One region of the Streptomyces sp. NPDC023157 genome, then DNA from elsewhere that is predicted to be linked to it. Evidence: riboswitches for the same ligand, from Rfam matches in the RefSeq annotation. Region 1 holds a riboswitch; each other region holds the start of a gene.
The links. Region 1 has a riboswitch for cyclic di-AMP ahead of ACZ3ZE_RS14415 (C40 family peptidase). Riboswitches for the same ligand answer to the same signal wherever they lie in the genome.

Region 1 (7,551 bases):
CGCACGAACCCCGGCGGATCGACGTACGACCAGTCCGGGCTCCGGTCCACCGGAGCCCCGCCGAGGAGGGCCGACCAGAACCGGGCGAGAGCGGCCGGGTCGGCACAGTCGAACACGATCTCCTGAACATGAGCACGCATGCGGGCCAGCGTACGGAGCTCAGGCCTCCGGCGCCGCCGTGAACGGCTCGGCGAACCGCGCGGTGAACCCCTCCGCGTCCCAGCGCCCGCCCAGCGCGGCGGCCAGCCAACCGGGCGCCGCCGCCCGGAACTCCGCCGCGTCGAGGGCGCCGGCGCCCGCGGGAACCGCGCCGAGCAGCGGCGCGTCCGCCACCCGCGGCAGGTCCGCCAGATTGCACCGCGCCGCCAGGTCCGGCGCCTCGGGCCAGCTGCCGACCACCACGCCCAACTGCTCGATCCCGCGCGCCCGGAGCGCCTCCCCGGTCAGCGCCACGGAGTTGAGGGTGCCGAGCCCCGCCGGGGCGACGACGAGCACCGGCGCGTCGAGCAGGCGGGCCGCGTCGGCGAGCGTCCCGCCCTGCTCGTCGAAGCGGACGAGGAGACCGCCGGCGCCCTCCACCAGGACCAGGTCGTGCTCCTCCGCCAGCTTCCTGGCCGCCTCCGCGACCTCCGCCGGGGTGACCGGCGCCATCCCCGCGCGGCGCGCCGCCGTGTTCGGCGCCAACGGCTCGGGGAAGCGCGCGAGTTCCGCCCCCACCACCGCCCCCGCCAACCGGCCCACTTCGTCCACGTCCCCCGCCTCGCCCTTCCCGACGCCCGTCTGAGCGGGCTTCAGCACGGCGACGGAGCGGCCGGAGGCATGAGCGGTGGCGGCGAGGGCGGCGGTGACGATGGTCTTGCCGATCTCGGTGCCGGTGCCGGTGACGACGATGACGGTCATGGGGGTCCTTTCGGGGGTGGTCCGGATGCGGGGGCTCGGGCTGGTCAGCCCGCTCGCGCCGCTTCGCGTACCGCGTGCGCGATGCGGGACACGTCCTCGTCGCTCGTCACGAACGGCGGCATCGTGTAGATCAGGTCGCGGAAGGGCCGGAGCCACACGCCCGCCCGGACCGCCGCCCGCGTCGCCGCCGCCATGTCGACCTCGTGGTCGAGCTGGACGACGCCGATCGCGCCGAGGACGCGGACGTCCCGTACGCCCGGGATGCCGGCCGCGTCCGCGAGGCCCGCGCGGAGGCCCGCCTCGACGCGTTTCACCTCGACCTGCCAGTCCTGGGAGAGGAGCAGGTCGATCGAGGCGAGGGCGACGGCCGAGGCCAGCGGGTTGCCCATGAAGGTGGGGCCGTGGGCCAGCACGGGGACCTCGCCGCGCGAGATGCCCTCGGCGACCCGGCTCGTGCAGAGCGTCGCGGCCATCGACAGATAGCCGCCGGTCAGCGCCTTGCCGACGCACATGACGTCCGGCGAGACCCCGGCGTGGTCGGCGGCGAACAAGGCCCCCGTCCGCCCGAACCCGGTCGCGATCTCGTCGAGGACGAGGAGGACACCGTGCTCGTCGCAGGCCTCCCGCAGCACCCGCAGGTACGCGGGGGAGTGGAAGCGCATGCCGCCCGCACCCTGCACCACCGGCTCCACGATCACCGCGGCCAGTTCGTCCGCGTGCCGCCCGATCGCCTCGCGGAGGAGATCCGCGTACGACTCCTCGTACGTGGCCGGCGGCGCGTCGACGAACACCTGCCGCTGCAGGACGCCGGACCACAGCTCGTGCATCCCGCCCTGCGGGTCGCACACCGACATGGGCTGCCAGGTGTCGCCGTGGTAGCCGCCGCGCCAGGTGAGCAGCCGCTGCTTGCCGGGGCGGCCGACGGAGCGCCAGTACTGGAGGCACATCTTGGCCGCGACCTCGACGGAGACCGAGCCGGAGTCGCTGAGGAAGACGTGCCGCAGGGGCTCGGGCGTGATCTCCACGAGGCGTGCGGCGAGCCGGACGGCGGGCTCGTGGGTGAGCCCGCCGAACATGACGTGGCTCATCCGGTCGAGCTGGCCGCGCACCGCCTCGTTCAGGACGGGGTGGTTGTAGCCGTGGATGGCCGACCACCAGGACGACATGCCGTCGATCAACTCGTCCTGGCCCTCGGCCGGTTCGGCGAGCCGGAGCCGTACCCCGGACGCGGAGTCCACGACCAGCGGCTCCGCGCGGCCCGGCATGGGGCCGTACGGGTGCCAGACGTGCGCCCGGTCCAGGGCCAGCAGTTCGTCGTTACGCATTCGGCGCGAGGTCCGTACCGGCACCCCGGCGGCGCACCGCCACCAGGTCGGTCCTGGCCTCGGAGACGGCCGGGGCCGCCTCCTCGGCCGCCGCGCCGCCGCACGGACCGCAGCCGCCACCGGCCGAGCCGTGCGACCCGCAGCCGCCGCCGGCCGCCTCCGCGTGCGACCCGCATCCGCCGCCCGCCGCGGCGGCAGCGGCCGCCACCGCGTCCGCGCGGTGCGCGGGGAGCGTCGTCGTGCCCGCGCCCTCCACCTCGAAGCCGGCGTCCGCGATCATGTCGAGGTCGGCCTGGCCGGCCTGGCCCTCGCTGGTCAGGTAGTCGCCGAGGAAGATCGAGTTGGCGATGTTCAGCGCCAGCGGCTGCATCGAGCGCAGATGGACCTCGCGGCCGCCCGCGATCCGTACCTCGACGTCCGGGCAGACGAACCGGACCATCGCGAGGATGCGCAGGCAGCGCTGCGGGGTGAGGTTCCACTCCTTGGCGAGCGGGGTGCCCTCGAAGGGGATGAGGAAGTTGACCGGCACCGAGTCCGAGTCGAGCTCGCGCAGCGCGAACACCACGTCGACCAGGTCCTCGTCGCTCTCGCCCATGCCCGCGATGAGGCCCGAGCAGGCGGACAGGCCCGCCGCGTGCGCCTTCTGCACGGTGTCCACGCGGTCCGCGTAGGTGTGGGTGGAGGTGATCTCCCCGTACGTCGCCTCGGACGTGTTCAGGTTGTGGTTGTACGCGTCGGCGCCGGCCTCCCGCAGCCGCTCCGCCTGGCCGTCCGAGAGCAGTCCGAGGCAGGCGCAGACCTCCACGCCCTCGTTTTCCTCCTTGATGGCCTCGATGGTCCTGCCGACCCGCTCGACGTCACGGTCCGTCGGGCCGCGTCCGCTCGCCACCAGGCAGACCCGCTTCGCGCCGCCCGCGACTCCGGCGGCGGCCGCCGCGGAGGCCTCGTCGGGCTTCAGCCACGTGTACTTGAGGATCCCCGCCGTGGAGCCGAGCCGCTGCGAACAGTACGAGCAGTCCTCGGGGCACAGGCCGGACTTCAGATTGACCAGATAGTTGAGCTTCACCCGCCGCCCGAACCACTGTCGGCGCACCTTGCCCGCGGCGGCCACCACATCCAGCAGGTCGTCGTCGGAGGTCGCCAGTACGGCGAGCGCTTCTTCACGGCTCGGCGACTCGCGCCGCAGCCCCTTGTCCACCAGCGTGTTCAGCAGGTCCATAAGCGCTGATCCTGGCGTACCGCACGCCCCTCGGCCAAGGAGGAACTGAACAAACGACCCCGTTTGAGGTGTGTGTATGGCCACACCCTGACCTCGGCCCGCGACCGTTAGGGTCTGTGCGCTGCCTACAAAAGGATCCGCCATGCCGTCGTACGCCGAGGACCCGCAGGACCCGAGCGCGGGACGGGACCCGCGCACGGCCGCCTTCGCCTGGACGGACACCGCGGCACGGCAGCGGGAGCGGGCGGGGCTGGTCCGTACGCTGCGCCCCCGGGCCGCCGAGTCCGAACTGCTCGACCTGGCGGGCAACGACTACCTGGGGCTGACCCGGCGGCCGGAGATCACCGAGGCGGCGGCCGACGCGGCCCGCCGCTGGGGCGCGGGCGCCACCGGCTCACGCCTCGTCACCGGCTCCACCCGGCTGCACGCGCGCCTGGAGCGCGAACTCGCCGAGTTCAGCGGCTTCGAGGCCGCCCTCGTCTTCTCCTCCGGCTACACCGCGAACCTGGCCGCGCTGACCGCGCTCTCCGTCCGGGACGGGCTGATCGTCTCCGACGCCGGCAACCACGCGTCGATCGTGGACGGCTGCCGCCTGGCGCGCGCCGAGACGGCCGTGGTCCCGCACGCCGACCCCGAGGCCGTCGCCAAGACCCTGGGCGCCCACCCGGGGCGCCCGGCGCTCGCCGTCAGCGACTCCGTCTTCTCCGTGGACGGCGACCGGGCGCCGCTCGCCGAGCTGGCCGCGGCCTGCCGGGCGCACGGCGCGGGCCTGGTCGTCGACGACGCCCACGGCTTCGGCGTCCTGGGCGAGGGCGGGCGCGGCGCGCTCCACGAGGCGGGGCTCGCGGGCGACCCGGACGTCGTCGCCACCCTCACCCTCTCCAAGTCCCTCGGCAGCCAGGGCGGCGCGGTCCTCGGACCGGCCCGGGTCATCGAGCACCTGGTCAACGCGGCCCGTACCTTCATCTTCGACACCGGGCTCGCCCCGGCCGCCGCGGGCGGCGCCCTCGCGAGCCTGCGGCTGATCGCCGCCGAGCCGGGGCTCGCCGCCCGCGCCCGCGGCGTGGCGACGAGCCTGTACACGCTGCTCACCGGGGCGGGGCTGACCGCGGCCCGCCCGGACGCGGCCGTGGTGTCGGTGCGTGCCCCGGGGCCGCAGGAGGCGCTGCGGTGGGCCGCGGACTGCCGGGAACTGGGTCTCGGGGTGGGCTGCTTCCGGCCGCCGTCGGTTCCGGACGGCATCTCGCGGCTGCGGCTGACCGCGCGCGCGGACCTCACGGACGGGCAGATCGAGCGGGCCGTCGGGACGATCCTGCGGACGGCACCGGCCGGGGCGGTGGACGCGGGGCGGGACGCGGTCTGACCGCGGGTCACGCACGCCTGTCCGGTCGCCCGTCGCGGCGTTCACCGCATCGAGCGACAGATATCCGCATATCTTGGTCGATCGCCACCCAGCGCGGCACGATCGGTGGCAGTGTGGCGCGCAGCGCAATCCGGGGCCGGGCCCGGTGGGAAAGGGACAGCGTCGCCATGGCAGATCAGCAGGAAGCAACCGTCACGCTGCCGAGTGATCCCGCGTCGGTGTCGGCCGCCCGGCGGTACGTCGCCGAGGTCCTCGGGTCCTGGGGGCTCGACGACGCGGACGACATCGCGGACACGGTGCGGCTGATCGTCTCCGAGCTGGCGACCAACGCCGTGCAGCACACCTTCGGCCAGTCGCCGACCTTCACGGTCGACGTCCGCCTGGAGCGCGACGAGCAGTTGCGCATCGGGGTGACCGACAGTCATCCGCGCTGGCCGCGGCGGCTGCCCGCCGCGGTGCAGCAGGACAACGGGCGCGGCATGGTGATCATCCGCTATCTGGCCGCCGAGGCGGGCGGGCGGCTCACGGTGACACCCACGCGGGAGGGCGGCAAGACGGTCTGGATCAGGCTGCCCTGGCCGGCGGCGCACGCCGCGTAGGGAGAGTGCCGGGCGGGAGGAGGGGCCGGCGGCGCCACCGGGCGCTCCTCCCGCACCGTCGTGCGGCGCGTTCCGCGTGTACGCGGTCCACGCGCATGCTCGCGGCGCGTTCCTCGTACGGGGTCACGCACCGCGTGCGGCGCGTCGGCTGATCAGACCGATGCGCGGGTACGGCGGGGTCCGCCCGTCAGCGGACGCGGCCGTAGAGGACCTTGGAGCTCCAGATCTTGTCCAGCTTCACCCATGAGCCGGTCTTCGGCGAGTGCCAGATCTTGTTGTTACCCGCGTAGATTCCGACGTGGTACACCCTTCCGCCGGAATGGAAGAAGACCAGGTCCCCCTTCTGCCGGCCGGCCGCCGAGATGTGCCGGGTCTTGTTGTACTGCTGCTGCGCGGTGCGGGGCAGCGTCTTGCCCGCCTTCTTGTACGAGTAGAGCGTGAGGCCCGAGCAGTCGAAACGGCCGGGTCCCGAGGCTCCGTACCTGTACGGCGATCCCTTCTTCGAGGCGGCGACGTTCAAGGCCTTGTCGGCGTAGGACGTCGCTGCCTGGGCCTCCGGCGCCGCTCCTGGGGCGAGCAGCGTGCCGCCGACGGCGGCGAGGGTGAGAGCCGAGACGGCTCCGGCCCGGGACAGCAGGGACGGGACATGCATCTGCGCAGTCATGCGCAACCCTTCGTCAGCCGCCTGTGAAGGATGACCTGTCGGGTTCGGGCAGGCGAAGATGCCCGGCCGCGGCTGCGGCTTCACCCCAAGGAACGTCCGCACACTGCGCGAACGCCCCGTACTGCTCGGGTCCTCCACTCCTGCCGATCCACTCCTGTCGACCAGACGTCCGGGACAGCGGCAGGACTCGGCGTCCGCCCGGACCGCCCCGCCGTGGGTGGCGGGGGCTTGTCGTCGTCGAGGATCTTGACCCACATCCAGGGCGAAATCCGAGCTGAAACGGCGATATGTGAGGCTCCTCACGACTGATCCATACGGGTGGACAGTCAGGTTTCTCGATCGTCGGGAGGGTGGCCGATGAGCCCCGCACCTGCGACGGAACGCCCGATTCGGCCAGATGTGTACTCCTGTTGCGCAACTTGCCTGAGCTACATATCGATGCGGCGACTACGCCGAACGGAGGAGGGTTTCTGCGGTTCCCGTGCCCCGGGCGGCCCTCGACACGACACGCGGGAGTGTCAACTCGCTGGCTCCTCGGGGACGGTGACCCGGCCGGCCCGTCGCTCCCCGTCCAACACCCGTAACGCGCGCGCCAATGTGTCGGCGTGGACCTCGCTCTCGCCCCGCATATGCATGAGTGTCAGGGCGTCACGGAGGGCCGTCGCGCGCCCCACCAGCGCCTGAGCCGCGCGAAGTGCCCCATAGGTATGCGTGGATCTGGATGGATTGATCCTGCCGAGGAGGTCGACGACCTCCAGATAGGTGTCGACGAGGTCGCCCTCGGCGCGCGTCAGGGCGGGGAGCGGCGGCAGCTCCGGGACCATGGCGGGCTCACCGCTCCCCGGCGCCGGCGGAGTGGCCCCGGCTCTGCACCACGTGGTCCACCAGGCCGTAGGCGCGGGCGGCCGGCGCGTCGAGCACGGTGGTCCGGTCGAGGTCGGCGGTGGTCCGCTCGCGGCTCTGTCCGGTGTTCTCGGCGAGGAGGGCGACGACCAGGTCGCGCTGGCGCAGCAATTCCCGCGCGTGGAGGTCCAGATCGCTGGGCTGTCCGCGCAACGGTTCGTCCAGGGCGGGCTGCTGGAGGACGATCCGGGCCCCCGGCAGCGCCAGCCGGCGTCCCGGGGCGCCGGCGGCGAGCAGGACGGCGGCGGGGCCGACGGCCTGGCCGAGGCAGGTGGTCCCCACCTCGCAGGAGAGCGTCCGCATCGTGTCGTGGATCGCGGTCATGGCGCTGACCGAGCCGCCGGGGGAGTTGATGTAGAGGGAGACCGCCTGGCCGGGGGCCGCGTAGTCGAGGTGCAGGAACTGGGCGATGACGTCGTTGGCCGAGGTCTCGTCGACCGGCGTGCCGAGGAAGACGATCCGGCCCTCCAGCAGCTTCGAGTAGGGGTCGAGCGTGCGGCTGCCGTAGGAGGTGCGCTCGGTGAACTCGGGAAGGACATGGCGGGCGTGGGGCATGGCGTACTCCTCTGTCTGTAAAA
Region 2 (7,551 bases), on a different contig from region 1:
CGGTCTTGCCGTCGGGCAGCGGGATCGCGTCGAACCAGTCGCCGCCGACCTCGACCGACTCGGAGGCGGGCTGGTAGCGGTACGCGACGTCGAGCCCGTTGAGCCGGGGCGGCCCGTGTGGCAGCAGGTGCCGCTGGAGGGCCAGGGCGGCCTGGCTCTGATGCCGGTACCAGCGGGCGTTGTCGATGGCGACCGCCGCGCGGGCCGCCAGCTCCCCGGCGAGCAGGACGTCGTCCTCGTCGAACGGCACGGAGTTGCGGGCCCGCTTCAGGTCCAGCACCCCGAGGACCACGCCGCGGGCGCGCAGCGGGACGGCGAGGTACGAGTGGATGCCCGCGAGCCGCAGCAGCGCGGCGGCGGCCTCGCCGCGGGCGATCCGGGGCAGGTCGCCGTCGGTGACGTGCCGCACGAGGACCGGGCGGCCGGTGCGGGCGCACTGGGTGACCAGCCGCTCGGCGCCGTACCGGGCGGGCTCGCCGACGGGGTCGGCGGCCTCCTGCGCCGGGGTGGTGTACGCGGCCTTCACCGCGAGCGCCCGGAACACCGCCGGGCCCGAGGTCCGGGCGGGCCCGGCGTGCGGGCCGGTCAGGATGGACTCCAGGACGTCGACGGCGGCGATGTCGGCGAACTCCGGCACCACGAGGTCCGCCAGCTCGTGGGCGGTGAGGTCCAGGTCGAGCGTGGTGCCCACCCGCTCGGAGGCGTCCGCGATCACCGCGAGCCGGCGGCGGGCCCGGGCGGCCGTCCTGGCCGCCTGGTGCTGGTCGGTGACGTCCCTGACCGCGACGGCGACCCCCATGATCCGTCGCTCGGGCGTCTGCAGCCGGTAGAGCGAGACCGTCCACACCCGCTCGGTGCCGTCGGGCCCGGCCACTCCCCGCATGCTCCGGGCGAGGACCGGCCGCCCTGTCTCCAGGACCTCGCGGAGTGCCGTCTCCAGGGCCTCCGCGTCCGGCGACGGCACCGCCTCCCGGACCGTGCGCCCCTGGTGGGCCTCGGCGGCGAGGCCGTCGATCCGTTCCAGCGCGGGGTTCACCAGGACGAAGCGGAGGTCGTGATCCAGCACGGCCAGGCCGAGCGGGGAGTGGGTGACCAGGAGCGAGGAGAGCGACAGGTTCTGCTCCACGCCCCGGACCGTGGCCCGGTCGGAGGCGAGCCCGAGCGCGTACGGCCGCCCCCGCTCGTCCTGGACGCGGGTGTTACGGAACTCCACCAGGATCGTGCGGCCGTCCTTGTGCCGTACGGGGAAGACCCCGGCCCAGGGCCCGGCGCCCGCCATCACGCGGGCGAACAGCGACTGCACCAGGTCCCTCCGGTGCTCCTCCACCAGCAGCGTGACGGCGGGCCGGCCGAGGGCCTCGGCCGTCGGGTAGCCGAAGACCACCTCCGCCTGCGGGCTCCACAGGACGATCCGTCCGTGCTCGTCCAGGACCACGGCGGCGACCCCGAGCACGTCGAGGAGACCGCCCGGCTCCATGGCGAGATCGCCGTCCGCCGGGTCCGGGACGGCAGGGAAGGCCGCTGCGCTCATCCAGACCGTGTCCCTCCTCCACCCCGCAGCCCCTCCATCATCCCGCCCCGGAAGCGGACCGCCAGTCGTGAAAGCCGTGCACGACATGAAGACGGGCGTCGGGAAATGTGGAGGAGTGCTGACAGGTCCGTGAGTGTTCCGTCGGGAAATTCCGAACAGATTGCTGCCGGAGTCGGTCCGCGAATTGCCTGACTCGCCAGTAACACGGCCTTGACCTGGCAGAACAGGGAAATTGTGGAGGTAGAGGCGCGTCGCTGGACGGAGAGCGGACGACAGGTATGGTCGGGCCCGTTCATGCGTCGATTCGTCTCGGGAAATTCCGTGGTGGAGAGGGGAAAAGGGGCACACGGGGCTCCGTGGGCGAAGACCGACCAACGACGTTCGAGGCGAGGCAGAACGATGGAAGCTGGTGCTGACGGGCGGCAAGGGGGCTGGTTCGGGCCAAGCCCGGGCGGGCGGCCCACCGCGACGCCCGCGCCGGACGACGCGTCCGACGCCGCGCTCCTGCGCCGCACGATGGCCGAGATCGAACCGATCGCGGACAAGGTCACCTCGTACTTCTACGCCCTGCTCTTCCTCCGCCACCCCGAGCTGCGGGCCCTCTTCCCGGCGGCCATGGACACCCAGCGCGACCGCCTTTTCAGGGCGCTGCTCACGGCCGCCACGCACGCCGAGGACACCGCCACCCTCACCGCGTACCTGACCGGGCTCGGCCGCGGCCACCGTAAGTACGGCACGCGGCCCGAGCACTACCCGGCCGTCGGCGAGTGCCTGATCGGCGCCCTCGCCCAGCACGCCCCGCACAGCTGGGGCCCGCGGACCGAGGCTGCCTGGGTGGGCGCGTACACCACCCTCTCCCAGATCATGATCGACGCGGCGGCCCAGGACGAGCTCCGCGCCCCCGCCTGGTGGCAGGCGGAGGTCGTGGCCCACGAGCCGCGCACGCCCGACGTCGCCGTCGTCACGGTCCGCCCCGACCAGCCGTACCCCTTCCGTGCCGGGCAGTACACCGCCCTGGAGACGCCCTGGTGGCCGCGGGTCTGGCGGCACTACTCCTTCGCCTCCGCGCCCCGCTCCGACGGGCTGCTCTCCTTCCATGTGAAGGCCGTGCCCGCGGGCTGGGTCTCGAACGCGCTCGTGCACCGGGCCCGGCCCGGGGACGTCCTGCGGCTCGGCGGCCCCACCGGCTCGATGACCGTCGACCACCACACCGACAACGGGCTGCTGTGCCTCGGCGGCGGTACGGGCATCGCCCCGATCAAGGCGCTGGTCGAGGACGTGGCCCAGCACGGCCGGCGCCGCTCCGTCGACGTGTTCTACGGCGCCCGCAGCAATGAGGACCTGTACGACATCGAGACCATGCTGCGGCTCCAGCAGTCGCACCCCTGGCTCTCCGTGCGCCCCGTCGTGGACGACGGGGCCGGCGGAGCCCTGTCCGGCGGCCTTCCCGGAGCCGTCCGCGAGTTCGGTCCGTGGCACACGTACGAGGCGTACCTCTCCGGCCCGCCCGGCATGATCCGTCGCGGTGTCGACACCCTCGTGGGCATCGGCATCCCCACCCACCGCATACGGCACGACTCCATCGAAGAACTGGTCGGGACGAGGAATTGAGCACCTTCGAGCACACCGGTCCGCGCTCGGCGACGCCGCCGCGCACCATCCGCCCGGGCAGCGACGGCGAGCACCTGGTCCAGCGGCGTACGGGCACCACCGAGCGCGCCGACCGGTTCTACGCCGAGCAGGTCCTCGACCGGCTCAACCCCCGGATGCGGGAGTTCGTGGCCCGCCAGGAGATGTTCTTCCTGGCCACCGCCGACCGGCACGGCGCCTGCGACAACACCTTCCGGGCGGGACCGGCCGGCTTCCTCCACGTCCTGGACGAGCTGCGGCTCGCCTACCCCGAGTACCGGGGGAACGGCGTCCAGGCCAGCCTCGGCAACATCGAGGAGAACCCGCACGTCGGCCTCCTGATGGTCGACTTCCTCCGGGACCGCGTCGGACTCCACGTGAACGGCACGGCCCGGGTCGTGGCCGACGACGTGATGCGGGCCGACCACCCCGGACTCACGGTCGACCCGGTGCCGGGGCGGCGCGCCCTGAGCTGGGTGGAGATCACCGTGGAGGAGGCGTACATCCACTGCGCCAAGCACATCCCGCACCTCCAGAAGGTGCCGCGGCACGGTCCCGGCCGGGCGTGGGGCACCGACGACGTCCGGCGCAAGGGTGGCGACTTCTTCGGCGCCGCCGCGGACGCGCCGGAGCGGGGACCGTTCCTGCCGCCGCCCCGCGCGGGCGCGGAGACCTGGCGGGCGGAGGCCGAGCGGGCGCTGGAGCGGGCGGAGCGGCGACGCCACCCGTCCGAGGGGTTCAGCGGCTGGTTCCGCAGGGGCACCGAAAGCCGGATTCCCTAAGCTCTCAAATCAATCGGATCCGGACATGTCCGATTAAGTGCGGGCCGGTGATCTGAGTCACGGTCGGACATTCCGCCGGAATGCTGTCGCGGCGTCATGCGCGAACCCCCGGGAACCAGTTGGAGAAAAGGATCACGGCACGCCGATTGATCCTTTTCCGACCCATAAAAGATCTGCTTGCTTTTGCGAATCAGGCCCTTGTTCTCGCTGTTCGCCTTCGCCTACGGTCACCCGTCATCCGGACGGAACGCCGAATCCTGCCGCCGCCCGGGTACCGCACTCACCCACTCGTACGGCAGGAGCGGGGGACCCAGGTTCGCCGCCGTCCCGGTCTCCGGGGCGGCTCGGGGTGAAGCCGCGCGCCGCGCGGCCGGGCAGCTCCTGCCCGAACCCGACAGCTCACCTCGCAGGCGAAGGAGAGGAAATCGCCATGCGTGGACACGGGAAGCACCGCCGCCCCAAGAACACCCCGCTCGCCCGCGGACTGGCCGTAGCCGGCCTCGCCGGCAGCGCCGCACTCGCCCTGCCGCTCGCCGGGGCCACCGGCGCGGCGGCCGAGACCCCGCGGGCGCCGCAGACGGTCCAGTCCGTCGCGTCCGTCGGGTCCGTCACGTCCGTCGGGTCCGTCACGTCCGTCGCAATCGAAAAGGCGGCGGCTCGGACGGTGAAGGCGAACGGTCTCGTGCGCTATTCCGTGGTCGCCGGCGACTCGCTCTCGAAAATCGCCCGGAAGCACCACGTGAGCGGCGGCTGGAAGACGATCTACCGCGACAACCGCGCCGCCGTCGGCGCGGACCCGGGCCTCATCCGCCCTGGCCTGCGACTCGCCATCGACACGCGGAACGCCCAGAGCACCCAGGCCGCCGAGAGCGCGGAGCGTCCGGCGGTGGCGCGTTCGGGTGCCGCGAGCGGCACCGCCGCCGCGCGTCCGGCGGTCGCGCGCCAGGCGTTCGCCGTGTCGCCCGCCGTGGCACGGGCCGCGGCCCAGGCGCCCGCCGTCTCGTCGGCGACCTCGGCCGTCTCGTACACGAACGACCTGGACGGCTGGATCCGCGAGTCGCTCTCCATCATGGCCAAGAACGGCATCCCGGGCAGCTACGACGGCATCTACCGCAACGTCATGCGCGAGTCCTCGGGCAACCCGCTGGCCATCAACAACTGGGACTCCAACGCCCTCGCCGGCACCCCGTCCAAGGGCCTGCTCCAGGTGATCGAACCCACCTTCCAGGCCTACCACGTCGCCGGCACGGCCTTCGACCTCTACGACCCGGTCGCCAACATCACCGCCGCCTGCAACTACGCGGCCGCCCGCTACGGCTCCATCGACAACGTCAACAGCGCCTACTGACGGGACCGCGCGGCCGCCCGGCCGAGGCGTCCGCCGAAGGTGTCCCTATGATGGCGTTACCCCCGGTAGCGGCAGCATGGGGACACCACGGCCGGAAGGAGCGCCCGGAGATGACGGGCTGGAACGCGCGGAACATCCCCTCCCAGGGAGGGCGGACAGCGGTGGTCACCGGAGCCAACAGCGGCATCGGATACGTCACCGCCCGCGAGCTGGCCCGCGCCGGTGCACACGTCCTCCTCGCCTGCCGCAGCCGCACCCGCGGCGAGGCGGCCCTGTCCCGGCTGCGCGACGAAGTCCCGCGGGCGTCGGCCGAGTTCGCGCCGCTCGACCTCGGCGACCTCGCCTCCGTACGCACCTTCGCCGCCGCCCACGCCGAGCGCGACCAACGGCTCGACCTGCTCGTCAACAACGCGGGCGTGATGGCCCTGCCGCACGGCCGCACCGCCGACGGCTTCGAGACCCAGTTCGGCGTGAACCACCTCGGCCACTTCGCGCTCACCGGCCTGCTCATGCCGCTGCTGCTGCGCACCCCGGGCGCCCGGATCGTCAGTCTCTCCAGCGGCTTCCACGCGCTGGCCGACCTGGACCACACCGACCTCAACGCCGAACGCCGCTACCGGCGGTGGATCGCCTACGGGCGCTCCAAGACGGCCAACCTCCTCTTCGTCCACGAACTCTCCCGCCGCCTGGCCGCCGCCGGCTCCGGGATCGTCGCGGCCGCCGCCCACCCCGGCTACGCCGCCACCAACCTGCAGACGGCCGGCCCCCGCCAGGAGGGCCGCAGGACCGCCGCGCGCCTGATGGAGCTGGGCAACCGGATCATCGCGCAGCCCGCCGCCGGCGGAGCCCTGCCCACCCTGTACGCCGCCACCGCACCCGGCGTGCGCCCCGACGCCTTCATCGGCCCCAAGCTGGGCTGGCGCGGCGCGCCCACCCGGTCCTGGCGGGCCGGGTGGACACTCGACGACACCTCCGGCGAACGCCTCTGGACCGCGTCCGAGGAACTCACCGGCGTCCGGTACCCGTCACTGGCCGGCTAGGAGCCCGCGCCCCGGCCGCCGTTCCTCAGACGCCCGCGAGGCCCGTGGCTGAGGCGCCCGCGAGGCCCGTGGCTGAGGCGCCCGAGCGGCCCGCGGCTCAGGCGAGGAACTCCCCGTCGCGGGCCACCACGACGCCGCCGTGCACGACCAGGTCCCGGCGCGGCATGTCCACCACGACCTGGGGCAGGCACTCGCCGCGTACGAGGACGAAGTCGGCGGGCGCCCCGGGCCTGAGGTCGGCGTGCGGCAGGCCCATGACGTCCGCGCCGCCGTTCGCGGCGACGCCGTAGCAGTCGCTCAGCTCGTCGTCGAGGCGGACGTCCGTGACCCAGCCGAGAAGGTGGGCGCGGTGCATCATGTCCGCGTTGCCGAACGGGCTCCAGGAGTCCCGCACGCCGTCGGAGCCGAGGCCCACCCGTACACCGTGCTCGCGGAGCCGGGCGATCGGCAGGACCAGCGAGTCGGAGGGCGCGACGGTCGTGAGGGCGATGTCCTGGGCGCCCAGATCGGCGGCGATCGCACCCAGATCGCGGTCGGAAAGGGCGGGCAGACAGAAGACGTGGCTGACGGTGACCTTGCCGGCGAGCGACAGGGCGCGGGTGCGGTCGATGATGCCGCGCATCGCCTTGAGCCCCTTCTCGCCACGGTCGTGCAGGTGGATGTCCACGCCGACGCCGTGGCGGTCCGCGATGCCGAAGACCAGGTCGAGCTGCTCGTCGAGGGCCTGGTCGAAGCCGATCGGGTCGATGCCGCCGATCATGTCCACGAGTCCCTGGCGGGCCGCGTCCTCCAGCAGCTTCGCCGTCCCCGGGGTCCGGATGACACCGTGCTGGGGGAACGCGACGATCTGGACGTCGAGCGCGTGCCGCAGCCGCGCCCGCGCGTCGGCGACGCCCCGCACGCCGGCCAGGCCGTACGCCGGGGCCACGTCGGCGTGGGCGCGCATCGCCCGGGTGCCGCGGGCGACGGCGTGGGACATCAGCCCGTACGCCCGCTCGGCGACCGGCCGGCGCTGGCTGCGGAACAGCTCCACGTCCTGCGCGACGTAGTCGGCGATGCCGCTCGCCGGGCGCCGGGACACCCAGGAGCCGCCCCAGGTCGTCTTGTCGGGGTGGATGTGCGCGTCCACCAGAGCCGGCAGCGCGATCCGGCCCCCGCCGTCGATGACCTTCGCGCCACGCGGCGCGGGGCCGTCCGAGACGAGCCCGTCGACGACCACGA
Region 3 (7,551 bases), on a different contig from region 1:
GCCTTGCGGCGGACCTCCTCATCGGTCGTCGAGTCAGCCTTGTCGAGCTGCTCGAGGACGTGGTTGCGCAGGCCGATGGCCTCCTCGATGCCCTTCATGCCGATGCCCTGCTCGGCGAGGCCGGGGATCGGGAAGGTGCGGGAGACGGCACCCATCGCAATGACCAGGTAGTCGAACGGCAGCTCGTACGCCTCGCCGACGAGCGGCGAGATCGTGGCGACCTTGCGGTCCTGGTCGATGGTGGTGACCCGGCCGGTGAGCACCTCGGCTCCGCGCACGACGCGTCGCAGCGGGACGACGACGTGGCGCGGCGAGATGCTGCCGGCGGCGGCTTCGGGGAGGAAGGGCTGGTAGGTCATGTACGACCGCGGGTCGACGACCGTGACGGTCGCCTCCGCGTAGCGCATCTTCTTGAGGATGCGCCGAGCTGCGTACAGGCCTACGTACCCGCCGCCTACTACGAGGATCCTGGGACGCTCCGTGGTGCTCATGCATCCGAGTATCCACCCCTCCCAGGGGGGGTGCTCGTGCGCCCCTTCACAAGGTTGTGGAGGTCCTCTGCTACACTCCGCCGCCCACGTGACCCAGGTCATGGTCCTGCAAAGGAACCAGGGGGTACCCGTGGACGTTGTTCACCCCCTGTGAACTGGCCCGAAGAGCGTGACGCAACACGGAACCACGGGGTGCGTTCACACGAAGGAAACATCGAGCGAAGTGGCCTCCGCACCTGCGAAAGGGCCCTGAGAACCCCCTCGAAGGGACCAAAGGCCCTCCTCGGGCGCCATCAGGGCCCTTTCTCTTGTGAAGAACTTCACGAACTTTTCCGACGGAGCGGTGTCCAGGGGCCCCTGTCAGGCCTCATAGGCACCCGCTATGCGACGGATAGCGCGATCCCATCGAGGATGTCGTGCTCGCTGACGACCACTTCGGCGGCTCCGGTGCGCTCCATGATCTCGGCGAGGACCAGGGCCCCGGCGACGATCACGTCGACCCGGCCGGGGTGGATGACGGGGATCGCGGCCCGCTCGTCGTGGGTGGAGGCGAGCAGCCGGGCCACCACCTCGTCGACCTGGGCACGGGAGATCCGGGCGTGGTGGATCTTCGTGGAGTCGTACTCCGGGAGCCCGAGCGCGACGGCGGCGACGGTGGTCACCGAGCCGGCCAGGCCGACCAGGGTCTCGGCCTCGCCGATCGGCACGGTCTCGGCGGCCAGGTCGAGCGCGGCCCGCACGTCGGCGCGGATCGCGGCGATCTCCTCGGCGGCCGGCGGGTCGTGCCGCACGTGCCGCTCGGTGAGGCGGACGCAGCCGATGTCGACCGAGCGGGCCGCCTCGACGTGCCGGTTGCCGACGACGAACTCGGTGGAGCCGCCGCCGATGTCCACCACCAGGCGCCGGTCGGCGCCGTGCAGCTCGCCGGTGGCGCCGGTGAAGGAGAACTCGGCCTCCTGGTCGCCGGTGATGACCTCGGGCTCGACGCCCAGGATCGCCATGACCCCGTTCACGAAGTCGGCGCGGTTCTCGGCGTCGCGGGAGGCGGAGGTGGCGACGAAGCGCAGCCGGTCGGCGCCCACCCCGAACTCCTCGATGACGGCCGCGTACTCGCGGCAGGCCGCGAAGGTCCGCTCCAGCGCCTCGGGCGCGAGCCGGCCGGTCCGGTCGACGCCCTGGCCGAGCCGGACGATCGTCATCCGCCGGTCGAGCTCGATCAGCTCGCCCGTCTCCGGGTGCACGTCGGCGACGAGGAGGCGGATGGAGTTGGTACCGCAGTCGATTCCGGCGACCCGGGTCACTCGGCGGACTCCTTCGTGTCGGCGCACGGCGTCACGCACGGGCCCTTCGCCCACCACTCGGGCAGCATGGCGAGGGCCTCGTCGCCGAACGGGTTCACGCCCGGGCCGGCGACCAGCGAGTGGCCGACGAGCACGTGCAGGCACTTGACCCGGTCCGGCATGCCGCCGGCGCTCGGGAAGCCCTCCAGGACCTCGATGGCGTCGCGGCGCGCGAGGTAGTCCTCGTGCGCGGCCCGGTAGGCGGCGGCGAGCTCCGGGTCGGTGGCGAGCCGGGCCTGCATCTCCTTCATGACCCCGTTGGCCTCCAGGGTGCCGATGGCCGAGGCCGCCCGGGGGCAGGTCAGGTAGTAGGTCGTGGGGAACGGGGTGCCGTCGGGGAGCCGGGGCGCGGTCTCGACGACGTCCGGGTTGCCGCACGGGCAGCGGTGCGCGATGGCACGCAGGCCGCGGGGCGGCCGGCCGAGCTGGGCCTCGAACGCCGCGATGTCCACGTCGGTCGGCTCGGTGCGTTCGGTCTGCGGAGGAGGCGTTTCCATGGTGGATCCTGGGGTTGGTCAGTGGCGGTCGGCGCTGTCCACGCCGTCCCACAGGTTGTCGTACCAGGGGCGGTCCGTCGCGCCCTGGTCGGCGCGGGGCCGGTGCTCCGCGTCCGGGTCGTTCACGGTGAAGCCGGTCTCGCCGGGCATCAGGTAGTGCAGGTGCTCGCGGGCGAGCCGGCGCACATAGGCGGGGTCCTGGAGGCGGGCCTTCTCGTCCCGCAGTTCCTCGACCCGCTGGGCGGCCTCGGCGGACTTGCGCTGCTGGTCGGCGATCTCGCCCTGCTGGGAGACGTACTGCCGCATCGGGTAGGCGAGCGCCACCACGAGCGAGCAGACGACCAGCGCGAGGAAGGCCGCGCGGCCGGTGAGGCGGGAGCGGCGGGCCTGGCGGCGGGTCTGGGAGCGGTAGACACGGGCGGCGGTCTGCTCGCCGAGCAGCCTGATCCGGGTCGCGGTCGAGAACCGGTCCCGGTCCTTCACGGCCATGTCGTACGCCTCCCCTTTACCGCCGGCCCTCTTCACACGCACGTCCCCGCACACGGTACGGGACCGAGTGCGGGGACGCTTCGCTTCGCTACGCCTTTGCTCCCTATTCAATTCTCCGGATGCAAAGCCCGGATCAGAGCAGGTGTCAGCCCTTGCCCCTCTTACTTAGTTCGCGGTGCGAAACCGCGGGAAGGCGCTGCGGCCGGCGTAGACCGCGGCGTCGTCGAGGATCTCCTCGATGCGCAGCAGCTGGTTGTACTTGGCGACGCGCTCGGAGCGGGCCGGGGCGCCGGTCTTGATCTGGCCGCAGTTGGTGGCGACGGCCAGGTCGGCGATGGTGACGTCCTCGGTCTCGCCGGAGCGGTGCGACATCATGCACTTGAAGCCGCTGCGCTGGGCCAGCTCGACGGCGTCCAGGGTCTCGGTCAGCGAGCCGATCTGGTTGACCTTGACCAGGAGGGCGTTCGCGGAGCCCTCCTCGATGCCGCGGGCGAGGCGCTCCGGGTTGGTGACGAACAGGTCGTCGCCGACCAGCTGCACCTTGGCGCCCAGCTTGTCGGTGATGACCTTCCAGCCGGCCCAGTCGTCCTCGAACAGCGGGTCCTCGATGGAGACCAGCGGGTACGCGGAGACGAGCTCCTCGTAGTACTCGGTCATCTCGGCGGCCGAGCGGGACTTGCCCTCGAACTCGTACTTGCCGTCCTTGTAGAACTCGGAGGCGGCGCAGTCGAGCGCGAGCGCGATGTCCTTGCCCGGGACGTAGCCGGCCTGCTTGATGGCCTCGAGGATGAGGTCGAGCGCGGCGCGGTTGGAGTCCAGGTTCGGGGCGAAGCCGCCCTCGTCGCCGAGGCCGGTGGACAGACCCTTGTCCTTCAGGACCTTCTTGAGGGTGTGGTAGACCTCGGTGCCCCAGCGCAGGGCCTCGGAGAAGGACTCCGCGCCGATCGGCGCGATCATGAACTCCTGGATGTCCACGTTGGAGTCGGCGTGCGAGCCGCCGTTCAGGATGTTCATCATCGGAACGGGCAGCAGGTGCGCGTTCGGGCCGCCGAGGTAGCGGAAGAGCGGCAGGTCCGAGGCCTCGGAGGCGGCGTGCGCGACGGCGAGGGAGACGCCGAGGATGGCGTTGGCGCCGAGCGAGGACTTGTCCGGGGTGGCGTCCAGGTCGAACATCGCCTGGTCGATCAGACGCTGCTCGGTGGCGTCGTAGCCGACGAGCTCCGGGCCGATCTGCTCGATGACCGCGAGGACGGCCTTCTCGACACCCTTGCCCTGGTAACGGTTGGGGTCACCGTCGCGGAGCTCAAGGGCCTCGAACGCACCGGTGGAGGCACCGGACGGCACGGCAGCACGACCGGTGCTGCCGTCGTCGAGGCCGACCTCGACCTCGACCGTGGGGTTGCCTCGGGAGTCCAGGATTTCCCGGGCTACGACGACGTCGATGGACGGCACGAGCATCTCCTTCTGGGATGTGACGCTGGTTGTGACGCATGCGGCAAGGTCTCGTTCGCCTTGCGACAAGAGCCTAACCGGCTCCGGGGCTCCGGCCAGCCGGACGCCCGCCCCCTGGGACGAAAAAGGACCCAAGGGCACGCATCTGAGGACGAAAGACCCATTACTACTGATCAGTAGGGGCCTGAACGGGGAAACCCCGGTCCGGAGCGCACGGGGGAAGGGCGCTCCGGACCGGGGTGGTCACCGCGGGTGGGTCGTCAGGCTCACTTGAGGTGGAGCTGCTGGCCCGGGTAGATCAGGTCGGCGTTGTCGACGACGTCCTTGTTCAGCTCGAACAGCTTGGCCCAGCCGCCCTTGACGCCGTGCGCCTGGGCGATCTTGCTGAGGGTGTCGCCGGCGACGACCTTGTACTCGCCGTCGCCCTTCTTCACCTTCTTGCCGGTCGGAGTGGTGACCGTCTTCTTGGAGACGTTCTTCTTCGACGTGGTCTTCGGCGCCTGGCGCTGCTCGCTGCGGGTCGTCGGCTGCTCGGTGGAGCGCTTCGACGAGGAGGAGGAGGAGGACGACGACGAGGACGAGGAGCTGGAGCTCGACGAGCTGGAGGAGCTCGACGAGGCGGAGCCGCCGTCGTAAGCGGCGTTGGAGAGGCCCACGCCACAGCTCGGCCACGCGCCCTTGCCCTGGCCGGCCAGGACCTTCTCGGCGATGGCGATCTGCTGCGACTTCGACGCCTGGTTGGCGGTCGCGGCGTAGGCGGTGCCGCCGTACGCGGCCCAGGTGGAGGCCGAGAACTGCAGGCCGCCGTAGTAGCCGTTGCCGGTGTTGATGGACCAGTTGCCGCCGGACTCGCACGCGGCGACGGCGTCCCACTCGGAGGTGGTGGCGGCCGAGGCGGTGCCCGCGGCCATCAGCGGGGCGGCGACGGCGACACCGGTGACGCCGACGAGCGTGGCGACGCGGGTGGCCTTGGAGGGACGGCGGTGTTTGCCCTTGTTACCGGAAAACAGCATGGGAATTCTCCTCACCGACGCCTACGAGGTGAGCTGTCGGGTTCGGACCTGATGAGTTGTCCGGCCGCGTGTCCTTGCACGCGGCTTCACCCCAAGCCGATCGTCGGCCGTCTGTCTCAACGGCCGGGGCCGGCACTTACCTTGGGTCCCCCGCTCCTGCCTTCGGCGCTTGCGCGACGACTTCCCGTCGGCCGGCGGCAGGATTCGGCGTACCGGCGACGGGGCCCGCGGTGGCGAGCGGTCATGACCGTAGACATAGACCCGGGGGAAGTTCAAAGACCATCAACCCGGAAATATCGCCCCTACTTGCTCCCCCGAGAGGGGCGTTTGCGCAGGTGAGGGGCGACACGAGCAAACTTTGCGGACGTGACACGCCAGTTCGGCAAGAGAGACCCATGTCTCACTTACTCATAACGGACATTCAGCTACGAACCACTACGGCGCCGCGACGGGTTCGGCCTTCAACTCAAGGCTCTGACCAGGGATGATGAGGTCCGGGTCGGTGCCGACCGTCTTCTTGTTGGCGTCATAGAGGGCGGCCCAGCCGCCGGGCAGCGCGTTCTGCTGTGCAATGTCCGACAGACTGTCACCCGGCTTGACGGTGTATTCGTCAGCCTTGCCCGAGTTGTCCGCCTTCTCCCCGGCGACCGCGCTCTCCGCCGAGCCCTTACCGTCGGTCACGTCACCCGTCGACCCGTCACCCGGGGCCGCGTGCCGCCCGGATTCGGGCGTGGTGTCTGAGTTGCCCGAATCCTCCGACGCGGCGTCACCGCGGTGCTTGCCCGTACCGGGGGAGGCCGGATCCGTCGTACCGGGCGTACCGGGCATACCGGGCGCGCCCGAGGTGTCCGGCGTGCCGGGCGTGACCGGCGTGCCCGGTGTCGCGGAGCCGTCGGGGCCGGCCGGGGTCGCGGGCGCGGTCGTGGCGCCGCCCGACGGGGCCGTCGGGGTCACGGGCGCGGCCGGGGTGGCCGGGGTCGTGGTGGTCGCCCCGGGGCCGGCCGGGCGGCCGTCGGTCCGGTTGGACTCGGCGACCGGGCCCGTGGACGCCTTGGGCTTGACGGCGGACCCCGGGGAGACCGCGGGCTTCCTGCCGTCGTTCGTCAGGCCGGCGATCGGCGCGCAGGTGGCCCACTGGGTGTCGCCCGCGGCGAGTGCCCTGTCGGCGATGGTGATCTGCTGCGCGCGGCTGGCGAGGTCGGCGCTCGGCGCGTACGCCAGGCCGCCGTGCCGCTCCCAGCTCTCCTGGGTGAACTGGAGACCGCCGTAGAGCCCGTTGCCGAAGTTGGCGCTCCACGCGCCGCCCGACTCGCATTCGGCGACCCGGTCCCAGGTCGGGGCGTCCGCCGCGGAGGCGGAGCCGGTGGCGAGCAACGGCAGGGCCATGGCCGAGCCGGTGACGCCCGCCGCGACAACGAGAGCGGGGGCCTGGCGGGGTCTGCGGTGTCGTCCGTTCCCGGAGCGCATACGGACTGCCTTTCGCGTGGCTGCTGAGATTCCGGTGAACGTAGCGGCATTCGAACGTGAGTCACAAGTCGATGCAGCGGAGATCACGCGAAGATCACATTCCTGACGCCCCGTCAGTTATGCGTCAGTCGTGCGGCCGTTTGTGGGAAGCGCTGAACTCCACCGGAAGCGTGCGCAGGCCACGCATGATCAGCCCACCGCGCCACCGCAGTTCCGCCGGATCGGCCCCAAGTCGCAGGTCCGGCAGGCGAGTCAGGAGCGTCGCCAGCGCCGTCTGGCCCTCCAGGCGCGCCAGCGGAGCCCCCAGGCAGTAGTGGATGCCGTGCCCGTACCCGAGATGCTGGTTGTCACGCCGCGCCAGATCCAGGGTGTCGGGCCCCTCGAACCGCGCCGGGTCGCGGTCGGCGGCGGCCAGCACCACCAGCACCGGGTCGCCGGCCGGGATCTCCTGGCCGCCGATCGTGAGCGCCTGGGTCGCGAACCGCCAGGTCGCCATCTCCACCGGCCCGTCGTACCGCAGCAGCTCCTCGACGCCCGTCTCCAGGAGTCCGGTCTCGCCCGCGGCGATCGAATCCTGGAGGCGCGCCCGCTGGTCCGGGTTGCGCAGCAGCGCGTACACGCCGTTGCCGATGAGGTTGACCGTGGTCTCGAAGCCGGCGAAGAGCAGGATGAAGGCCATGGCGGCGGCCTCGTTCTCGGTGAGGTGCTCGCCGTGGTCGGAGGCCTTGATGAGCCCGGAGATCAGGTCGTCCCCCGGGGCCTCGCGCTTCTTGTGGATCAGTTCGAGCAGGTAGCCGCGCAT
Region 4 (7,551 bases), on a different contig from region 1:
CTCGCCGGCATCCTGCACGGCCACCCCGTCCACGTGGTCACCGACCCCGGCCTCGAACCGATCGTCGAGCGGATGCTCACCGCCCACGGCGCGCAGGTGCACGTCGTGCCCGAGCCCAGCCCGGACGGCGGCTGGCAGCAGGCCCGGATGGACCGGGTCGCCGAACTGCTGATCGCCCTCGACGGGGCCTGGTGGCCCAACCAGTACGGGAACCCCGACAACCCGCAGGCGTACGGCGGGCTCGCCGCCGAGCTCGGCGAGCAGCTGGACCGGGTCGACGTGCTGGTCTGCGCGGTCGGCACCGGCGGCCACTCGGCCGGCATCTCCCGGGCGCTGCGCGCCACCACCAGCCCCGCCCTCGAACTGGTCGGGGTGGACTCCGTCAACTCCACCGTGTTCGGCCTCCCGGCCGGCCCGCGCCTGATGCGCGGGCTCGGCTCCTCCATCCACCCGGGGAACGTCGACCACGCCGCCTTCGACGAGGTCCACTGGGTGGGTCCCGCGGAGGCGGTACGGGCCGCCCGGCGGCTCGCGTCCCGGCAGTTCGCCACCGGCGGCTGGAGCGTGGGCGCGGTCGCGCTGGTCGCGGGCTGGCTGGCCCGCACCCGGCCGCGCGGCACCCGGATCGCGGCGGTCTTCCCCGACGGGCCGCAGCGCTACTTCGACACCGTCTTCAACGACGAGTTCTGCGCGGCGCACGGGCTGCTCGACGGCCCCGTACGGGAGGACCCCGCCGGGTACGCCGAGGGCGAGCCGGTCAGCGGCTGGACCCGCCGGGTACTGGACCGGGCGGAGCGGGTCCGTTGAGCACGACGACCGCGCCCTCCCCGGGAGGGATCTGGAAGCAGAGCCGCACCTTCGACCCGGCCGTGCGGCTGCTCTTCCTCAACCAGCTCACCATCAACCTCGGCTTCTACATGCTGATGCCGTACCTGGCCGCCCACCTGGCCGACGGCCTGGGCATGGCGGCCTGGGCGGTCGGGCTCGTCCTCGGCGCGCGGAACCTGTCCCAGCAGGGCATGTTCCTCGTCGGCGGCGCGCTCGCCGACCGGCTCGGCTTCAAGCCGCTGATCGTCGCCGGGTGCGCGCTGCGGACGGCCGGCTTCGGGGCGCTCGCCTTCGCGCAGTCGCTGCCGATGCTGATCGCCGCCTCGCTGGCGACGGGCCTGGCGGGGGCGCTGTTCAACCCGGCCGTGCGGGCCTATCTGGCGGCGGAGGCGGGGGAGCGGCGCGTGGAGGCGTTCGCGCTGTTCAACACGTACTACCAGGCGGGCATCCTGCTCGGGCCGCTCGTCGGGGTGGCGCTGACCGGGGTGTCGTTCCGGCTGACGTGCGTGGTGGCGGCGGTGCTGTTCGCCGGGCTCACCCTCGTACAGCTGCGGCACCTGCCCGTGCGGAAGGAGCTGCCCGCGGGGGAGGGGCGGGAGCGGGGGCAGTTCGGGACGGTGCTCGCCAACCGGGTGTTCTGGCTGTTCTCGCTGGCGATGACCGGCTCGTACGTGCTGTCCTTCCAGGTCTATCTGGCGCTGCCGCTCGCCGCGGGCAGCACCTCGGTGACGACGGCGCTGTTCGTGGTGTCTGCGGTGGTGGCGCTGCTCGGGCAGCTGCGGATCACGGCCTGGTGCAAGCGGCGGCTCAGCCGGGAGCGGTGTCTGGTGCTCGGGCTCGGGCTGATGGGCGTGGCGTTCCTGCCTCCGGCGCTGCTGGGCGGCGGGCGTTCGCTCGCGGGGCTGCTGCTGTGCGCGGCGCTCCTGGCGGTGGCGAACGCGGTGCTCTACCCGTACGAGATGGACACCGTGGTGGCGCTCTCCGAGGGCCGCTGGGTCGCCACCCACTACGGGCTCTACAACACCGTCTGCGGGATCGGCATCACCCTGGGGAACCTGGGCACGGGCGCGCTGCTCGACCTCACCGGCTGGTCGGCGGTGCCCTGGCTGACGCTGTGCGCGGTCGGTCTGGGCTGCGCGGCGGCGATGGCGGCGCTGTCCCGGGGCGGGCGGCTCGCCGTCCGGCCGGCCGTACGCCAGTCGGCCGCGCGGGAGTCGCCGACGGGCGGCGGCTGACCCACCCTGGGGAGGGCGCGGGACCTCCCGTCGCCCTCGGGGTCGGGCCCGGTGCTCCAGGCGGGCCCGGGCCGGGTCGGGCCCAGGTCCAGGCGGGAGAGCAGAGGTGGCGCGAGCAGCGGTGCGGCACGAGCCCTCCTACGGGCCCGGTGGCGCGGGCGGGGGCCGGGGGCCGTATCCCGTCGCACGCCGCTTCATCCGTGCCCTTCCCCCGCTGATCATCGTGGGCGGTGTCTGCTTCGACCTGGCGACACCGCCGGAGTACACCGCGGCGCCGCTGTTCTCGGCGGCGCCGCTGATCGCCGCCCCCTTCTTCTCCACGCTGACGACGTTCCTCACGGGCGTCGCCGCCGTCCTCGCCAGCATCGGCCTGCACCTCTACAACGGCACGGTCAGCCATATCTCCTCGCTCACCGAGACGCTGACCGTCCTCACCGTCGCGGCGCTCGCCATGCTGATCAATCGGGTGGTGCGGCGCAGCGGCGAGCGGCTCGCGTCGGCGCGGGTGATCGCGGCGACGGCGCAGAAGGCGGTGCTCCCGACGCCCGCCGCGCGGATCGGCGGGCTGCAGGTCGCGGCCCGGTACGAGGCGGCGCAGGCCGACGCGTTCATCGGCGGCGATCTGTTCGCCGTCCAGGACACCCCCTACGGGGTACGGCTGGTCGTCGGCGACGTGCGGGGCAAGGGGCTCGACGCGGTGGAGGCCGTCGCCGTGGTCATCGGCGCCTTCCGGGAGGCCGCCGAGCTGGAGCCGACGCTGGAGGGCGTGGCGCAGCGGCTGGAGCGGGCGCTGGACCGCGAGGGCACGCGGCGGGACGGGCTCGACGCCTTCGAGGGGTTCACGACGGCGGTCCTCGCGGAGATCCCGCGCGGGGACGGCGGCGGTGTCGTGCGGGTCGTGAACCGGGGGCACCCGGAGCCGCTGCTGCTGTACGGGGACGGCGGGCTCGACCGGCTGCGGCCGACAGAGGCCGCGCTGCCGCTGGGGATGGGGGAGCTGGCGGTGTGGCCCGACCGGGCCGACGAGACGCCGTACCCGGCGGGCGCGACGCTGCTGCTCTACACGGACGGCCTCTCGGAGGCGCGGGACGCGCGGGGCGTCTTCTACGATCCGGCGGAGCGGCTCGCGGGGCGGCTCTTCCCCGGCCCGGAGGAGCTGCTGGACGCGCTGGTGGCGGATGTGCGGCGGCACACCGGCGGGGGCTCGAACGACGACATGGCGCTGCTCGCGGTGAGCCGCCCGGCGGCGGGGCAGCCGGAGCGGCGCCGGACGATGCCGGTGGTGCCGCCGGGGCAGAGCGCGGAGGTGGGTCCTGCGGCGTCTCCTGCGGTGCCTCCGACGGCGGCCCCCAGGGTGCCTCCGGAGGCGCTTCGGGAGGATGGTGACGGGACGTAGTCGAGGGGTGTCGCTCCGATAACAATTGATGCAACGTCAGATTCCCGGTGTGACGCGGATCCTGTCTGACCGGGGGTCAACTCGGGCCATTCCCTCTCAATTCAGCTAATGATCAAGGGGGACGGCTTGGAATCGGGAGGCCGTGTCTATTAACGTTCGATAACGCAGCGCGGTCGTCACAGCCGTCGCAAGAGACGGCACCGTGCGCGCGCGCCGAATCCCGCAAGGGAACCGGGGAACCACCACTTGGGGTGAATCGGGCCACGTCGCACCCGTGCGGCACACCCGTAGGAGACCTTCCTGCTCCGAACCCGTCAGCTAACCCGGTAGGCGAGAAGGAAGGAAAGGAGAGCGCCTCCGTGGCGTCCAACACCCCTGCTCCCGAAGCCCCCTTCGACTCTTTCGGCGCCCATGGCGCCGCGGGCGCGGGCGGGGAGGAATGGAACCCCACCGAGGACTCGCTGCGGGCCCAGAACCGCTCCGGCGGCCGGCACCGGGTCGTCAAGCAGCGCTCCAACTTCGCCCGCTCCTCCACCGTCCTCGGTGTCGGCGTCATCGCCGCCGTCGGCGCGGGCGGCCTGGCCACCGCGCAGGACAAGCCCCCGGTCGCCATAGCCCTGCCGGACCTCGACCTGCCCGACGCCTCCGAACTCCCCGGCATCGGCGACCTGATCGGCGGCAAGGACAAGAGCGCCGGCGACAGCGCCCAGGTCACGAACAACGCGCAGCCGCTCACCGCCCTCACCTACCTCGCGCCCGAGGACAGCACCTCCGCCGACGCGCCCGCGGGGACCAAGCAGCAGGCCGCCGACGCCGGCGAGGCCCTGCGCGCCCGCATCCTCCAGCAGGCCGAGCAGCAGCAGGCCGCCGCCGACACCGCAGAGAAGGAGGCGGCGCAGAAGGCCGCCGCCGAGAAGGCGGCGACGGAGGCCGCGGCCAAGGCCGACGCGGCGGAGAAGGCGGCGGCCGAGGCGAAGAAGAAGGCCGACGCGGAGGCCGCGGCGAAGGCCGAGGCCGAGCGCCTGGCCAAGCTGGCCGCCAGCTACTCGCTGCCCACCTCCTCGTACACGCTGACCTCCACCTACGGCGAGGCCGGCTCGATGTGGTCCTCCGGCTACCACACCGGCCTGGACTTCGCCGCGCCCACCGGCACCCCGGTCAAGGCCGTCCACAGCGGCACCGTGAAGTCGGCCGGCTGGTCCGGCGCGTACGGCTACCGCATCGTCCTGGAGCTCGAGGACGGCACCGAGATCTGGTACTGCCACCTGTCCTCGATGACGGTCGGCGCGGGCCAGTCCGTCGGCACCGCCGACACCATCGGCCGGGTCGGCGCCACCGGCAACGTCACCGGGCCCCACCTCCACCTGGAGGTCCACACCCCGTCCGGCGGCGGCATCGACCCGGCGGGCTGGCTGCGCTCGAAGGGCCTCAGCCTCTGACGTCCGGACGGACGTCCCCCGCGGAAGCGGAATAGGCCCGGTCGCGCGGAGGGTTGATCACTCCATGACTTCTCTCCGCAAGCTGGGCTCCTCCGACCTGCACGTCTTCCCGCTCGCCCTCGGCGGCAACGTCTTCGGCTGGAGCGCCGACGAGGCGCAGTCCTTCGCCGTCCTCGACGCGTACACCGCCGCGGGCGGCAACTTCGTCGACACCGCCGACGTCTACTCCGCGTGGGCCGAGGGCCACGAGGGCGGCGAGTCCGAGACCGTCATCGGCCGCTGGCTCGCCTCCCGCGGCAAGCGCGCCGACGTCCTCGTGGCGACCAAGGCCGGCGCCCACCCCCGCTACAAGGGGCTGAGCGCGACCACCATCAAGGGCGCCGCCGAGGAGTCGCTGCGCCGCCTCGGCACCGACTACGTCGACCTCTACTACACGCACTTCGACGACGAGTCCGTGCCCGTCGAGGAGATCGTCACCGCGCTCGACCAGCTGGTGAAGGACGGCAAGGTCCGGGCCGTCGCCGCCTCCAACATCTCCCCGGAGCGGCTGCGCGCCTCCCTCGACTTCGCCGAGGCCGAGGGGCTCACCCGCTACGTCGCCCTCCAGCCGCACTACAACCTGGTCTCCCGCGAGACCTACGAGGGCGCCCTCCTGGAGACCGCCGAGCAGGCCGGCCTCGCCGCCGTGCCGTACTTCGGGCTCGCCTCGGGCTTCCTCACCGGCAAGTACCGCCCGGGCGCCACCGTCGCCAGCGTCCGCGCCGAAGGGGCGGCCAAGCACCTGGAGACCGAGCGGGGCCAGAAGGTGCTCGCCGCGCTCGACGCCGTCGCCGAGGCCCACGACGCCGAGCCGGCCACCGTCGCCCTGGCCTGGCTCGCCTCCCGCCCCACCGTCGTCGCCCCGATCGCCTCGGCCCGCACGGTCGAGCAGCTGCCCGCCCTCGTCGCGGTCGCCGAGCTGGAGCTGACGGCGGCGGAGCTGGCGGTGCTGGACGAAGCCTCGGCGGTCTGATCCGGGCGTTTCGCGGCGACCGCCGTACTAGCTGCGGTACGGGTTGTAGCCGCCGTAGTCCAGGTACTGCGGCGGCGCCCAGACCCGGCCCGTAGCCCGTGCGGCGTAGGTCAGCGCGGGCGAGGCCACCTGCCTGCGCTGCCACAGGTGGTGCAGCAGCTCCTGCTCGCGGGCCGCGAAGTCCGGGGCCGCCTGGCCGCGTCCGGCCCGGTGGCGCAGGAAGGCCAGGGTGGTGGCGAAGGTCTCGTACTCGCCGACGGCCTGCGCGGCCGGCTTGCCGTACGTACGGGCGGCGAAGCCGCGGGCCAGCGCGCGGGCCCGCATCGAGGAGAGCGCGAGCGGTTCGTCGTGCGCGAGCCACCCGGCCGTCGCGTAGGCCGGGAGCTCGCCGGATATCGTGCGCAGCTCCTTCTGCCGGCTCCATATCGCGAGCCAGGTCAGCAGGGCGAAGACCGGGACCATGAACATCCCGTACACCGCGAGGAACGCCAGCGGGTGGAAGCTCGCCGAACCGTTCCACAGGGCGTGCATGCCCATGCCGAGCAGCAGGCCGGCGAGCGGGAACAGCACCAGCCGGGTGCGGCGGAACCGCGCGCCGGCCGCCAGGGCGGCGGCGAAGCCGAAGCCGAGGCCGGTGAGCGAGGTGAACAGCGGGTGGGCGAACGGCGACATGATGATCCGGACCAGGAAGGTCCCGAAGGTCATGGAGCCGAGCCCGGTGGAGCCGATCTCCTGGTCCTCGCCGAAGGCGTTGCCCAGATAGAGGATGTTCTCGGTGAACGCGAAGCCGGTAGCCGTGAACCCGGCGTAGACGAGGCCGTCGACCGGGCCCGTGAAGTCCCTGCGGCGGAAGAGGAAGAGCAGCAGCACGGCCGCGCCCTTGGCGGTCTCCTCCACGACCGGGGCGACCGCGGTCGCGCCGAGGGTGTCGGCGGAGCCGGGGTCGGCGGTGGCGCTGCTGATCCACTCCACCGCGAAGGAGTTGGCCAGGATCGCCACCAGCGTGGAGGCGAACGCGCCCCAGGCGAGGGCGAACAGCAGGTTCTTCCAGGGGGCCGGCTCGACCCGGTCGAGCCAGCGGAACGCGGCCACCAGCAGCGGCACGGGCAGGACCGCGAGGCCCAGCCCGACGAGGAAGCCCTCGGTGCCGGTCTCCTCCCGGACCAGCGCGAGGATCGCCAGGGCGCACAGCGCGAGCAGGGTGATCAGGGTGATGGCCCGCAGCAGCTTGCTGCGCCAGAAGGCGCGGCGCGGCTTGTACCGCCACTTGGAACGCTCCGGGACCGCCGCGAAGTCCGGCTGGTCGGTCTCCAGGGCGGGCACGGGTGCGGGCCCGGGGATGACCGCCTTGGCGGGGGCCGGGGCGGGGGCGGGCTCGGTGGCAGATCCGACGATCGGGTTCGACGACACGGAACGACCCTAACGAGCCCCACCGACACCGGCGAGGGAGTTCCCGCAGCCTGTGGAAAACCCGCCCCTCGCCGAGGTCAGCGCCTGCGGAACAGCAGGTCGTGGACGATGTGCCCCTTGTCGAGGCCCTGCCCCTCGAACCGGGTCAGCGGCCGGTGCCCGGGCCGGGGCGCGTAGCCGCCGTCGGCCTGGGTGTTCTCGAAGTCGGGGTGCGCGCCGAGCACCTCCAGC

Region 2: it holds a riboswitch for cyclic di-AMP, as region 1 does, so the genes downstream of both, ACZ3ZE_RS26785 (LysM peptidoglycan-binding domain-containing protein) here and ACZ3ZE_RS14415 (C40 family peptidase) in region 1, are expected to answer to the same signal.
Region 3: it holds a riboswitch for cyclic di-AMP, as region 1 does, so the genes downstream of both, ACZ3ZE_RS33575 (transglycosylase family protein) here and ACZ3ZE_RS14415 (C40 family peptidase) in region 1, are expected to answer to the same signal.
Region 4: it holds a riboswitch for cyclic di-AMP, as region 1 does, so the genes downstream of both, ACZ3ZE_RS21905 (M23 family metallopeptidase) here and ACZ3ZE_RS14415 (C40 family peptidase) in region 1, are expected to answer to the same signal.

The regions. Positions count from the first base shown of each region.
Region 1 is NZ_JBVHIL010000003.1:767,213-774,763, reverse strand. It holds gene ACZ3ZE_RS14445 (VOC family protein) at 1-140, opposite strand, end outside; gene bioD (dethiobiotin synthase) at 160-900, opposite strand; gene ACZ3ZE_RS14435 (adenosylmethionine--8-amino-7-oxononanoate transaminase) at 945-2,225, opposite strand; gene bioB (biotin synthase BioB) at 2,218-3,444, opposite strand; gene ACZ3ZE_RS14425 (8-amino-7-oxononanoate synthase) at 3,587-4,807, shown strand; gene ACZ3ZE_RS14420 (ATP-binding protein) at 4,975-5,406, shown strand; gene ACZ3ZE_RS14415 (C40 family peptidase) at 5,594-6,070, opposite strand; cyclic di-AMP (ydaO/yuaA leader) riboswitch at 6,074-6,248, opposite strand; gene ACZ3ZE_RS14410 (hypothetical protein) at 6,589-6,894, opposite strand; gene ACZ3ZE_RS14405 (ATP-dependent Clp protease proteolytic subunit) at 6,902-7,528, opposite strand.
Region 2 is NZ_JBVHIL010000008.1:33,246-40,796, forward strand. It holds gene ACZ3ZE_RS26770 (SpoIIE family protein phosphatase) at 1-1,531, opposite strand, end outside; gene ACZ3ZE_RS26775 (globin domain-containing protein) at 1,826-3,142, shown strand; gene ACZ3ZE_RS26780 (pyridoxamine 5'-phosphate oxidase family protein) at 3,139-3,942, shown strand; cyclic di-AMP (ydaO/yuaA leader) riboswitch at 4,214-4,368, shown strand; gene ACZ3ZE_RS26785 (LysM peptidoglycan-binding domain-containing protein) at 4,373-5,290, shown strand; gene ACZ3ZE_RS26790 (oxidoreductase) at 5,401-6,330, shown strand; gene ACZ3ZE_RS26795 (amidohydrolase) at 6,428-7,551, opposite strand, start outside.
Region 3 is NZ_JBVHIL010000011.1:148,881-156,431, reverse strand. It holds gene ACZ3ZE_RS33600 (NAD(P)/FAD-dependent oxidoreductase) at 1-491, opposite strand, end outside; gene ACZ3ZE_RS33595 (Ppx/GppA phosphatase family protein) at 872-1,792, opposite strand; gene ACZ3ZE_RS33590 (DUF501 domain-containing protein) at 1,789-2,328, opposite strand; gene ACZ3ZE_RS33585 (FtsB family cell division protein) at 2,347-2,817, opposite strand; gene eno (phosphopyruvate hydratase) at 2,983-4,269, opposite strand; gene ACZ3ZE_RS33575 (transglycosylase family protein) at 4,536-5,282, opposite strand; cyclic di-AMP (ydaO/yuaA leader) riboswitch at 5,286-5,460, opposite strand; gene ACZ3ZE_RS33570 (transglycosylase family protein) at 5,718-6,668, opposite strand; gene ACZ3ZE_RS33565 (cytochrome P450 family protein) at 6,874-7,551, opposite strand, start outside.
Region 4 is NZ_JBVHIL010000005.1:682,783-690,333, forward strand. It holds gene ACZ3ZE_RS21890 (PLP-dependent cysteine synthase family protein) at 1-807, shown strand, start outside; gene ACZ3ZE_RS21895 (MFS transporter) at 804-2,063, shown strand; gene ACZ3ZE_RS21900 (PP2C family protein-serine/threonine phosphatase) at 2,185-3,459, shown strand; cyclic di-AMP (ydaO/yuaA leader) riboswitch at 3,661-3,806, shown strand; gene ACZ3ZE_RS21905 (M23 family metallopeptidase) at 3,819-4,898, shown strand; gene ACZ3ZE_RS21910 (aldo/keto reductase) at 4,963-5,910, shown strand; gene ACZ3ZE_RS21915 (PrsW family intramembrane metalloprotease) at 5,938-7,320, opposite strand; gene trmB (tRNA (guanosine(46)-N7)-methyltransferase TrmB) at 7,398-7,551, opposite strand, start outside.